One region of the Aquaspirillum sp. genome, then DNA from elsewhere that is predicted to be linked to it. Evidence: predicted binding sites of a transcription regulator. Region 1 holds the regulator's gene; each other region holds the start of a gene.

Region 1 (4,391 bases):
CTGGTAGGGCAAAATGGTCCATCCCAATAAAAACATAACCTGCTGTCCCAAGGTGTTGCACCGCCATCTGCAGAATATCGAGCTTCACCTCTGGTACAGGCAATTCTGCTTCGTTGATACGCCGCTGCGGCATAAACACCGAAGGCAGATGGGCATAGTTATACAAAGCTAAACGGTCAGGACGAATGGCTAATACTCGATCAAGGGTCTCTTGTACCGAAGCCAATGTTTGTAATGGCAGGCCATAAATCAAATCCAAACTGATCGATTTAAAGCCAGAAGCTCGCGCAGCTTCAATCACCACACGTGTTTCTTCTTCACTTTGAATGCGGTTAACGGCTTGCTGGACAAGCGGATTAAAATCCTGTACACCAACAGACATGCGGTTAAAACCCAGTTGTGCCAAGTGCGCGACGGTCTGTGCAGTGACTTTGCGTGGGTCAATCTCAATCGAGAATTCCCCATGTGGCAATAGATGAAAAGTCCGGCGAATTGCCGTCATCAGCCGTGTCATCTGCTCATCGCTGAGAAAAGTCGGTGTGCCGCCGCCAAAATGAAGCTGGATCAAATCTTGCTTATCGCCGAGCAAATCGGCGTATAAGGCAAGTTCGCGTTCCAGATAGTCTATGTACTGGTCTGCACGCGAACGATCTTTCGTGATAATTTTATTGCAACCGCAGTAGTAACAGACGGTATTGCAAAAAGGGATATGCACATACAACGACAACGGCCCAGCATTCGCACCAATTTGCCTTTGCTGTAAGCTATGTCGATAATCCAATTCTCCAAACTCGCTGCTAAATCGATCAGCAGTCGGGTAGGAGGTATAACGCGGTCCACTGCCGTCCAACCGCTCAATGAGCTGACGGTCGAATTCAAAACGAGCTGATGGAGAAGCTAACATGGCAAAATTCGCAGTGCTCATAAAGAAATATCCTATTCAATGGCTGCACTGTGCCTGAGCCAACTCAGATTGTTTTTGACACGAATCAACCGCCCCTCAATTCCACTCTATATCAGAATTTACCCATGCTCGATCCCCGTCCTGTTCCCCTGCACACCCTCAAAGTTTCCTGCTCGAACTGCAGCTTACGAGAGCTGTGCCTGCCTCTTGGTCTGAACCGAGAGGAAATGTCACAGCTTGACGCGGTGATCCGACAGAGTCGCCGCGTCAAACGCGGTGAATATCTGTTTCGAGCGGGAGACCCTTTCCGAGCTTTATTCGCGGTCCGCACCGGCTTTTTCAAAAATTGTGTGTCTAGCCATGATGGTCGTGAACAAGTCACCGGGTTTCACATGTCTGGTGATCTCATGGGGTTGGATGGCATCAGTAGCAACACCCACGGTTGTGATGCACAAGCTTTGGAAGATTCGGATGTCTGTGAGCTGCCGTTTGCGCGCTTGGAACTCCTCGGGCGAGATATTCCGAGCCTACAACGTCATTTCTTCCGCCTGATGAGTCGTGAAATTGTACGCGACCAAAGTGTGATGTTATTGCTTGGCAATATGAAAGCGGAAGAACGATTGGCCGCCTTTTTGCTGAATTTATCGCAACGCCTCTCCGCCAGAGGGTTTGCCGCCAACGACTTTGTTTTACGGATGAGTCGTGAAGAAATTGGCAGTTTCTTAGGCCTGAAACTCGAAACAGTGAGCCGCACGCTTTCGAAATTCCAAGCAAACGGTTGGATTAGCGTTGACCATAAACATATCCGCCTGCTCCAACCAGAACACTTAAAACAACTGGTCAGTGGTTGTGCAGGCGGTTTTGCTGACGATCACAGCGCCCACGCCTAATGAGCCGTTGCCGTCTTGTCTGAAGTCGCCTCATGCCATGGGGCGACTTTTACCAGTAGCAACATCCCCGGTATTGCCAACACCGTACACAGCAAGAAAAACGGTGTCCATCCTAATGCTTCCACTAAATAGCCAGTTCCGGCATTGATGACCGTACGCGGTACGGCAGATAAGCTGGTGAATAGCGCCAGTTGGGTGGCGGTATACAGTGGGTGGGTCGCACGGGCAATAAAAGCAATAAACGCCGCCGAACCCAAACCCACCCCCAACGCCTCGGCTGAAATCACTAAGGCTAAAGTCAGTTTATCTGGGCCGACTTGGTCGAGAATGACAAAGCCCAAAATTGTCACCATCTGCACCACGCCAAATAACCATAAGGCGCGATTGATGCCGAGCTTTAACATCCAAATTCCACCGAGTAAACCACCTATCACAGCAGGCCAAAGCCCGGCATGTTTGGCGATCAATCCAATATCAGATTTTGTAAATCCCGTATCAAGATAAAACGGCGTCGCCAGTGCGGTTGCCATGCTGTCACCGAGCTTATATAGGAAGATAAATCCTAAAATCAGTAGCGCATGTTGCCATCCAGCCCGATCAATAAATTCACGAAATGGCTCTACCACGGCTTCGCGTAAAGTGCGCGGTGCAGCGCCTTGCAACATCGGTTCACTCACCGTCAACGTCATCAACAGCCCCGGCAGCATAAAGAGAGCGGTGATCCAAAAGACAGTTGGCCACGGTAAATGGTCAGCCAAGATCAGCGACAAGGAACCGGGAATTAAACTCGCCAGACGATAAGCATTGATATGAATAGAATTCCCTAGCCCCAATTCAGCATCGGGCAAAATTTCACGCCGATAGGCATCCAACACAATATCTTGGCTGGCGCTAAAAAAGGCCACCGCCACCGCCAACACCGCAATCGACCAAATATCTTGTTGTGGTTGAAAAGCGGCAAAGCCAGCGAGCGAGGCAATCAAGCCCACCTGTGTTGCCAACATCCAGCCACGCCGCCGCCCTAGTGGCAAACTAAAGCGGTCCATCAAGGGCGACCAAATAAACTTCCAAGTGTAGGGCAACTGAATCAGCGCAAATAAGCCAATCGCTTTTAAGTCAACGCCCTCGGTGCGTAACCATGCCGGTAAAAGATTGATCAAAAAATACAGCGGCAAACCGGACGCAAAGCCAGTAAAAATACAAATTAACATGCGCCGATTGAACAAGGCCTGCCAATTCATACTGCACGCCCGATACGATAAAACGCCAAACTGCCGAGCAAATTGGGCAAGAAATCAATTCGACTACCGCCGTCCATCACCACCCGCTCTTTGACCTCAATCTGATTTTTGGCGCACAGCGCTTCAAAATCTCGCAACATACACAAATGAATGTTAGGGGTGTTGTGCCAATCGTACGGAATAGTTTCTGAAACCGGCATGTGGCCTTGCAAAATTTGCAGACGGTTTTTCCAATAGCCAAAATTGGGGAAAGACACAATCGCCTCACGGCCTACACGCAACATTTCGACCATGATTTGTTCAATATGGCGCATCGCTTGAATGGTTTGTGATAACACCACCACATCAAACGCATCACTCTGAAAATCGGATAAACCCGCTTCTAAGTCACCTTGCACCACGTTGATCCCGCTGCTCACGCAGCGAATCACATTATTGACATCAATCTCAACACCATAGCCGACGACTTTTTTGTGTTGGCTGAGATAGGCTAATAATTGGCCATCGCCACACCCCAAATCTAACACCCGACTGCGGGCAGGAATCCAATCGGCAATCAACTGTAGGTCACTGCGTAACATCATACCCCCGCTTTCAACGCGACAAGATTGAGATAAGCATGCATCAAAGCCACATACGGTGGGTCGGTCATTAAAAACGCATCATGCCCATGCGCCGACTCAATCTCGGCGTAGCTGACCGTTTTTTGTGCATCAATCAGGGCTTTAACAATTTCTTTTGATCTGGCTGGTGAAAAACGCCAATCGGTGGTAAACGCCGCAATTAAAAACTTGGCTTCAGCACGCTGCAATGCGCGTGCGAGGTCCCCCTGTCCCCATTCAGTGCCGGGGTCGAAGTAATCTAGCGCCTTGGTCATCAACAGATAGGTGTTGGCATCAAAATAATCGGAAAATTTATCGCCCTGATAACGCAGATAACTTTCGATTTCAAACTCAACATCGTAACCAAACTTATATTCGCCCGAGCGCAACAGACGACCAAATTTTTCGCCCATGCCATCATCGGACAAATAAGTGATATGCCCCAGCATTCTCGCTAAACGCAGGCCCCGTCGGGGAATAGCGTCTTTTTGATAAAAATCACCGCCATAAAATTCGGGGTCGGTCAAAATGGCCTGCCGCGCAACGTCATTGAACGCGATATTTTGTGCGGTCAATTTTGGCGCTGAGGCAATTACTAAAGCATGGTGCAAACGGTCGGGAAAACGAATCGACCATTCCAACGCTTGCATACCGCCCAAACTGCCACCAATCACCGCCGCCCAACAGCGAATGCCTAAATAATCAGCCAACCGAGCTTGTGCATGTACCCAATCGGGCACAGTTACAACCGGAA
Region 2 (4,391 bases), on a different contig from region 1:
AGTTCAGCCGCCGGTGAATATCTGGCGAAAATGGGCTTGCCAGAAGAAGACTTCAACTCGTACGCCACCCACCGTGGCGATCACTTGACCGCGATGCGCGCCACCTTTGCCAACCCACAGTTGGTGAATGAAATGGCTGTTGTCGATGGCGAAGTGAAAAAGGGTTCGTTGGCTCGCGTTGAGCCGGATGGCAAAGTGATGCGTATGTGGGAAGCCATCGAAACCTATATGGACCGCAAGCAGCCGCTGATTATCGTGGCCGGTGCTGACTATGGCCAAGGCTCTTCGCGTGACTGGGCCGCCAAAGGGGTACGTTTGGCAGGGGTAGAAGCAATTGTGGCAGAAGGCTTTGAGCGTATCCACCGCACCAACTTGGTCGGTATGGGTGTGCTGCCACTTGAGTTTAAGCCCGGTGTGAATCGCAAAACCCTGAACATTGACGGCACAGAAACCTATGATGTGATTGGTGAGCGCAAACCACGCGCCGACTTGACCTTGGTGATCCATCGTAAAAATGGTGAAACGGTCGAAGTCGCTGTTACCTGTCGTCTCGACACCGCAGAAGAAGTGTCGATTTATGAAGCAGGCGGGGTGTTACAACGCTTTGCACAAGACTTCTTAGCGTCTTCTGCTTCAGCTTAATTGTCCGATTGCTCTGCTGTCCCACTCTATGTTTTACACATGGAGTGGGCTGCCGGACTTTTTTTGAATGACCCCAATCGCGTGCTGTGCTGCCGCGCTTGATGAGGATTGATTGTCATGGCTCACCTACCTCAAATGAAAATCCCCGCCACATATATGCGTGGTGGCACCAGCAAAGGTGTGTTTTTCCGCTTACAAGATTTGCCAGCCAGTTGCCAAGTCCCCGGTGAAGCACGTGATAAATTATTCATGCGGGTGATCGGTAGCCCCGACCCCTATAGTGCCCATATCGACGGCATGGGTGGTGCCACCTCGAGCACCAGCAAGTGCGTGATTCTTTCTCAATCCAGCGTACCAGACCATGACGTGGACTATTTGTATGGTCAAGTCTCCATCGATAAGGCCTTTGTCGATTGGTCGGGTAACTGTGGCAATCTTTCTACTGCCGCCGGTGCCTTTGCCATCCATGCAGGTCTCGTTGATCCAGCACGAATTCCAGACAATGGCACAGCTGTCGTCCGAATTTGGCAAGCGAATATCCAAAAAACCATTATCGCCCATGTCCCTGTGGTCAATGGACAAGTGCAAGAAAGCGGTGATTTTGAACTCGATGGTGTGACCTTCCCTGCGGCAGAAATCGTATTGGAGTTCATGGATCCGTCTGATGATGGCGAAGAAGGCGGCTCGATGTTCCCAACGGGTAATCTGGTTGATGATTTAGAAGTGCCCGGTGTTGGGACTTTCAAAGCCACAATGATTACAGCAGGTATCCCTACGGTGTTCGTTAATGCGGCAGATATTGGTTACACCGGCACAGAATTACGCGAACAGATCAATACCGATCCTGAAGCATTGAAACGCTTTGAGGCGATTCGGGTGGCGGGGGCTTTACGGATGGGCTTAATTAAAACACCAGAAGAAGCCCTCAAACGCCAACATACGCCCAAAATCGCTTTTGTTGCCCCCCCCACTGATTATGTTGCTTCCAGCGGCAAAACAATCCAAGCCAATGAAATTGACTTATTGGTACGCGCTTTATCGATGGGCAAACTGCATCATGCCATGATGGGCACTGCTGCTGTCGCGATTGGTACCGCTGCCGCTATCCCCGGCACCTTAGTCAACCTCGCCGCCGGCGGTGGAGAACGGCAAGCAGTGCGTTTTGGTCATCCGTCTGGGACGTTGCGTGTCGGCGCAGAGGCCAAACAGGTTGATGGTACTTGGACGGTTACCAAGGCTATTATGAGCCGCAGTGCGCGAATTTTAATGGAAGGGTGGGTTCGAGTCCCCGCAGACACCTTTTAACTGAAACAAGGTTTGTTTTGCGCCAATGGGTCGTGACGCGATCCATTGGTGGGTAGTGTGTGTCGTTCTACCGGTGTGGCGATCCCAGGCACCGGTCCTTGTCGCCGTTCGGTGTTTACCGAACGGCGTTTTTCTTGCCGTACCGATTTAAGGGTGGTAGTACAAACCATACATCGGGCGTTGATCATTGTAGTTCAGCCAGCCACGAATCACCCGATACAACGTCCACACCCAAACTATCCCCAATACAATAAAACCGACACCTAGCCACGATGTCAGCAATCCCAGCCCAGTCCACAGCAATCCATACCAAAAAGTACGAATTTGCCAACGAAAGTGCGATTCTAGCCATGTACCGGCCACGGCATCACGCTTGAGATAGTTGATAATAATCCCCGCCACCGCAGGCAAGCCGCCGAGGAAAAAGGCAAGCCCCTGTAAAATATAGACAAATAGCGTCACTTTAGCCGCAGCGGCCAGTCGGTCAGGTTGATTCGGGTTAGGGTAGTACATAGACGTCTCCAAAGGAACCAAATATTCAGTAACAACCTATCATATACGGCAGCATCACATTTCATATAAATGTGATATGTTTTTTGACTTGGCTCAAGATAGAGAAGGACAAACTGCGTCAAATTGACGCAATCTATTTTAACTAAGCAAGGAGAACAGCGATGGCTCTGCTCAAAGAAATGCTGTCATCAGATGTGGGGTTGATGAGTCTAGGTACAATCGTCGTGGCGACGATTGTGGTGGTGGTCTGTGCCATTGTCTTTATTCGCAAAGCAAATGAAGAACCGCCAAAACAATAACCACGCCCCAAAAAACAACCCCGCGATGTGAAGCAAGGGATACTTGCTGTTTACATCGCGGGGTTTTTGTTGCGGCATTACCGCAGCTAATCCGATCAAGATCAGCCGATGGTCGAACCCAGCGCGTCGCCAGACTCGGCTTGAGCCGCTTCGGTCTTTGCTTTCACTGCCTTACGCAAGCTCTTGTACAGATCTGGATGCGTTTCTTTGAGATACTCAATGATTTCAAAGTCTTCGCGTTTCACTTTGGACAAATCGATTTGCTCGATGTGCACCAAGCGCAACAATTCGCGCACAGGCTTAGGCATGTTGCGGCCAGATTCGTAGCGAGAACCACCAGATTGCGTCACACCGATGCGGCTCCAGAATTCTTGCTGGTTCAAGCCCAGTTTGCGACGGATTTCACGAGGGTTTTGGATTTTTTCAAACAATTTCATTGATTGTGTGCGAGCAAGCCCGGCTAATGTGCACGGGTAGGGATAGCGCGTCGTCATCTAAACGACCCTGTCCTCGCCTCTCCTTTCTGTTCAGAGTGCTATCTTTAACGTTAACCACCACACCATCACTATTCGGTGTTGATATCCGTGATGGCGCCGATTTCATGCCTAGTGTTTACGGTAGGAGCAAGCTTGATTTTGCAATTTCATCTTCCTCGCTTACCAACAAAGAACATTCACTACAGCCTTTCCGACATAAAAACTATGTTGAAAGTTGCAGTGGTTGAATCATTTGTCCTCTCGTTTTGACTAATGAAACAACCGCTCCCTGAATTTTATAAACAATATCTTCAAAAAAACCAGCAAAATTTGCAAAAAACTTTTCTTACTGCGGTTTCTACTGATGGCCATCGCTAAAAAATGACCAATTCATTAGCCATTCTATGCAAAGAATGCGCCCATGACAAACAAGAGAATGTTACATATTGTTCAAAATGCAACATCTTTTCAGTTATAACAGATGAGTTCACAGCAGAAAAATTCAAGAGAAGAAAAATACAACAACAGAATAAAGCGGAGGTGGCGAGCCTTAACCCCGGCACTTGCAAATCATAGCTGTGGCTGCTTCCTTCCGGACCTGACCAGGTTCACTACATTGCAATGCGAGGAGACCCGCCATAGAGACAAGACGGCGGACTATATACCTATCCGTCTTGTTTGACAAGAGTCAAAGAAAAGAAATTTTTATGCTGCTTACAACCGGTTAGTCTTCTTTCTTAAACTGGTCGTGACAGCTTTTACAGGTTTTTTGTACTGCACCAAACTGTGGTTTGATTTGGGCTAAATCACCAGTTTGTGCCACTTGTACCAATTTTGCAGTTTCAGCTTGATGCTGATCGATGGCTTTTTTGAATTCGGCCGGTTTGGTCCAAATGTCAGCGCGGGAGTTGGTTTTGCCCTTGTCGCTACCGGCAGGAAAATGCTCCCATGGTTTTTTTGCCAAAGCATCCATATCGCTGGCCAACTTAGCAAAAGCGGCTTTGTCGTAAGGTTGTTTCCCTTTAATCACCTCACCCATCTGCTCACCGAACACTTTTTTGTATTCTTTGAAGACCGCTTTACGCGCTTCGATTGGATCTTGGGGGGCAGCATGAGCACCGAGAGCGGTACCAGCCAACACCGCAGCGAACAACAA
Region 3 (4,391 bases), on a different contig from region 1:
TTGCTCTTTGTCGGTATCTTTAGCAATGTTGCTGTCCCAGTTCACTTGACCGTAGGACACGTAAGCAGCAGTGCGCTTGGACAATGCGTAGTCAGCACCGATCACGAATTGGTTGTAGCCAGAGTCATTCAACTCTTTGCCATCCAACTTCATATCCCAACCTTTAGCAAAGGACACGCGAGGCGTGATTGCACCGATGGTGTAGGAAGCAGTCAATGCCATTTCGCGAGTTTTCACTTCACCATTCAAAGCGCCGGTGTAAGCACCGTAGCTTGCATCGGAACCGCTCTTAACTTGCTGGTAACCCAAGGCCACGTACAGGTTGTTAGCATCGTAACCAGCTTCTACGCGATGGCCGTGACCAGCTTCGTTGTTCTTGATGGCATCGCCGTAGCGCAAGTAGCTGTATGCGGCAAAGACACCGTTGTTGCTGTAAGCAACAGCCAAGTTAGCGGTGTTTTTGTCAGTGCGTTCGCCAGCATTGTAAGCGCGCACTTCGTCAGCGCCGTACAGGGCGGACACAGTGAAGCCACCGAAGTTAGGGCTGTCGTAACGGATAGCGTTGTTCACACGGCCGTCGGTACGGGTGAAGATGCCCAAACCGTTTACGCTGCCTTTGGCAGAACCGTACATCCATGGATCAACTTGTTCCATGTCGCTGTTTTGGTAGGTGGACAAACGACCCACGCGCACTTTACCGAAGCCACCTTCAACACCGATGAAGCTGTCACGGGTTGCGAAGCGGTTGCCAGTGGAGTTGTCATCAAAGCTCAGGCCTTGCTCAACTTGCCAAATCGCTTTCAGGCCATTGCCCAGGTCTTCAGAACCTTTGAAACCGATGCGAGAGGTGTCAACCATGTTAACGGTCATGCCACCTTTCAAGTCGCCGTTAGGTGCGTTCACAAAGGAATCACCCAAGGTTTTGTTGTAACCAACTTCAGCAGCCAATTTACCGTACAGAACCACGTCAGCCATTGCAGCAGCTGGCAAAGTAGCAATTGCAATCGCAATCAACTTTTTCATCGCAAGAATCCTTAATTTTTGTTGGACAAAGCTGGCAACATCACAGCCCAGCTTGAGAAAAACCAGCGCAACACGAACACCAGTCTTTGCAGTGCAATATAGCGGTCATCGTTGCAAAAACACCAACGCCGGCCAAGTCATAACACGACAATCAAAGCACTGCAGCAAACAAAAAACACATAACATCATGTTTAAAAAAACATTTTTGTGTTTAAGCCAGTGTTGCAAAAAACACACACATCAAGTCATCTTCAGAAAAGGTGTACAAAAAACACAACACCATGGCATAACACCATCCGACAAATGACAGAAAAAAAACGGCACTGCCAAAAAACAGTGCCGCAAGATACAACGAGAGGGAATAAATAAAGCTTAGAACTTCATCCCTACGCCCACACCGAAGACCCATGGGTTGATGCCGAGGTTACCAATTTTGGCACCATCTAATTTCACATCGGTATCAATCCAAATTTTCTTGACGTCCACGTTCACGAACACGTCTTTGGTCACACCAATATCAACACCTGCTTGCAAAGCGCCACCGAAGCTACCGCTTTCCACGTCCAATTTTTTACCAGCAAATTTCAGGTCATTGTCGTAGAAGAAGGTGTAGTTCAGACCAGCACCAACGTATGGACGAATTTGACCTTCTGGGTTGAAGTGCCATTGCAAAGTCACAGTTGGAGGCAGGTGACTGATTTTGCCCAAGCTGGTGCCACCAGATTTCAGTTCGTGACGGGCAGTGCCCAAGATCAATTCAGCAGCCAAGTTTTTGGTCACGAAGTAGGTCAGGTCGAGTTCTGGTACCACTTGGTTCGACACATTCACGCCCAAAGCGTTGATGGTGGCGGTACGAGACTCTTCTGGGTTGATGCTAATAGCGCGCAAACGAACCAACACATCACCCGCTTCAGCAAAAGCAGGAGCAGCAACACCAGCGAACAACGAGCCAGCCACGAGGGCGAGAGCGATTTTTTTCATGTTTTTCTCCGAAGATACAAACGATTTTCAAAAACTTGCCACCAAGCGGTTACTACCGCACAGTCAAGCAGGGTAAACTTTTTTAACTGCACGCACTCTACCCAAGCTAGAGTATGAAAAAAACCCTGTTGTTGTAAAAAACAGACGCTAATCCGGTGTGGATATGACTTAAATCAAACAGCAGCGAACTCAATGCAGCAAATTGACGACAGTTTTCACTGCATCAAACCCTATTTTTCGCATGAGAAGCCATAAGAAAATGTCATTCGTTTATCGCGATCTACGAGATTTTATCGATTTACTAGAAAAAAAACGGTTACTCCACCGAATTTCACGCCCAGTTTCACCCATTTTAGAAATGACAGAGATTGGAGACCGTGTGTTACGACAAGGTGGCCCTGCTTTGTTGTTTCAAACCCCACAACATGGCAACACCTGCTATGACATTCCTGTGTTAGCCAACTTATTTGGTACCCCAGAACGGGTTGCCCTCGGTATGGGAGCCGAAGATCTAGCGCAGTTGCGCGAAATCGGCAAAACCTTGGCTTATCTCAAAGAGCCAGAGCCCCCCAAAGGGCTGCGGGATGCATGGGACAAACTGCCATTACTGAAGCAAGTGCTCAGCATGGCACCAAAAGAGGTAAAAAAGGCGCCATGCCAAGACATTATTTGGGAAGGGGAGGACGTTGATCTCAGTCGGCTACCAATACAACATTGTTGGCCAGGTGATGTTGCGCCTTTAATCACTTGGGGACTCACTGTCACCCGAGGGCCAAATAAAAAACGACAAAATTTGGGAATTTATCGCCAACAGGTACTCAGTCGTAATCGTGTCATTATGCGGTGGCTGGCACATCGTGGTGGCGCCCTCGATTACCGAGAATTTAGACAACGCTTTCCCGATCAACCGTACCCCGTTGCAGTGGTCTTGGGTTGTGATCCCGCCACCATTCTAGGTGCAGTGACACCCGTACCGGACACATTAAGTGAATACCAATTTGCTGGCTTACTGCGCGGCAGTCGCACTGAACTGGTGAAGTGCATTGGATCAGATTTACAGGTCCCAGCAAGTGCCGAAATAGTGTTGGAAGGGTTTATCTATCCAAATGATCTTGCACTGGAAGGCCCTTATGGTGACCACACCGGTTACTACAATGAACAAGATCATTTTCCCGTGTTTACCATCGAGCGCATCACCATGCGCCAGCAGCCGATTTATCACAGTACGTACACCGGCAAACCCCCAGATGAGCCTGCAATTCTCGGTGTCGCACTCAATGAAGTTTTTGTACCGATTTTACAAAAGCAGTTTCCAGAAATTGTTGATTTCTACTTGCCGCCAGAGGGATGCAGTTATCGCATGGCCGTGGTCAGTATCAAAAAACAATACCCCGGTCATGCAAAACGGGTAATGATGGGTGTGTGGTCTTTCCTACGCCAGTTTATGTATACCAAGTTTATTGTCATTGTTGATGAGGATGTTAATACCCGTGACTGGAAGGAAGTCATTTGGGCCATTACAACACGAATGGACCCCGTACGAGATACCACGCTGATCGAGCATACGCCGATTGATTACCTTGACTTTGCCAGCCCCATTTCTGGCTTAGGTGGCAAAATGGGACTGGATGCGACTAACAAATTACCAGGGGAAACACATCGCGAATGGGGTACGCCAATCACGATGGATCAAGCCACCAAAAATAAAATCGATACGATATGGCAGGAGCTTGGACTGTGAAACGTTATGTGCTCACCTATACGCTATTCTTATTAGCCGTGGGCGTCGCACTGGGCGCATTTGGCGCCCATGCCTTAAAACACCAATTGAGTGCGACTGCCTTACAGAATTGGCATACCGCAGTCAATTACCAATTCTGGCATGGCTTGGGTGCGGGTTTACTGTGGCTAATCGCCAGCCAACGGCCAGCATTCGAGCGTTTTTACCTAAGTGCGTTACTGCTGTTAATCGGCACGACTCTATTTTCTGGCAGTCTGTATCTACACAGTCTTTCCGGCTGGAAGCCTTTAGTTTATTTGACGCCGATTGGTGGCAGTTTAATGCTGGTCGGTTGGTTTTGGGCCGCATATTGGGCATGGCGCGCACGCGATTGAGAACGCAAAGGTCGCGTCATCTGGCGTGCCACCCGATGACGCGAGGGAAAAGCCAAGGGTAAAGGCTCTGGGCGAGGCGGCAGACCCGGTGGACACGCCCCACCGAGATCCACCAACACGTGCCGCAATTGTTGAGTGACACGCTGCAAGATGAGCGTTTTTTCTGTTTTGATAGCAACCAGCCGGCGTTGGCCAATAGCGTACGTCTTTGGTTTTTGAGGACGAGCAGAAGCCGGACGAGACACGACTTGCGCCAACCAAGGCGAGGCAGT

The links. The regulator FNR, encoded in region 1, switches genes on or off when oxygen is low (the NO sensors DNR and NnrR bind a similar motif). The targets are predictions, from matches to a motif close to TTGATNNNNATCAA.
Region 2: ACTBZS_RS04240 (DUF3149 domain-containing protein) is a predicted target of FNR. The motif match lies at 2,544-2,557, and genes of this name have one in related genera.
Region 3: ACTBZS_RS06010 (OmpW/AlkL family protein) is a predicted target of FNR. The motif match lies at 2,168-2,181, and genes of this name have one in related genera.

Annotation. Positions count from the first base shown of each region.
Region 1 covers NZ_JBSQVP010000008.1:16,680-21,070, reverse strand. Annotated here, with positions in the region: gene hemN (oxygen-independent coproporphyrinogen III oxidase) at 1-925, opposite strand, end outside; gene fnr (fumarate/nitrate reduction transcriptional regulator Fnr) at 1,030-1,794, shown strand; gene ACTBZS_RS02670 (AmpG family muropeptide MFS transporter) at 1,791-3,035, opposite strand; gene metW (methionine biosynthesis protein MetW) at 3,032-3,619, opposite strand; gene metX (homoserine O-succinyltransferase MetX) at 3,616-4,391, opposite strand, start outside.
Region 2 covers NZ_JBSQVP010000016.1:77-4,467, reverse strand. Annotated here, with positions in the region: gene acnD (Fe/S-dependent 2-methylisocitrate dehydratase AcnD) at 1-642, shown strand, start outside; gene prpF (2-methylaconitate cis-trans isomerase PrpF) at 760-1,947, shown strand; gene ACTBZS_RS04245 (DUF4870 family protein) at 2,095-2,460, opposite strand; gene ACTBZS_RS04240 (DUF3149 domain-containing protein) at 2,622-2,759, shown strand; gene ACTBZS_RS04235 (helix-turn-helix domain-containing protein) at 2,861-3,196, opposite strand; RNA gene ffs (signal recognition particle sRNA small type) at 3,775-3,873, opposite strand; gene ACTBZS_RS04225 (c-type cytochrome) at 3,960-4,391, opposite strand, start outside.
Region 3 covers NZ_JBSQVP010000025.1:16,573-20,963, reverse strand. Annotated here, with positions in the region: gene ACTBZS_RS06015 (porin) at 1-1,023, opposite strand, end outside; gene ACTBZS_RS06010 (OmpW/AlkL family protein) at 1,396-2,004, opposite strand; gene ubiD (4-hydroxy-3-polyprenylbenzoate decarboxylase) at 2,264-3,745, shown strand; gene ACTBZS_RS06000 (DUF423 domain-containing protein) at 3,742-4,119, shown strand; gene ACTBZS_RS05995 (ProQ/FINO family protein) at 4,038-4,391, opposite strand, start outside.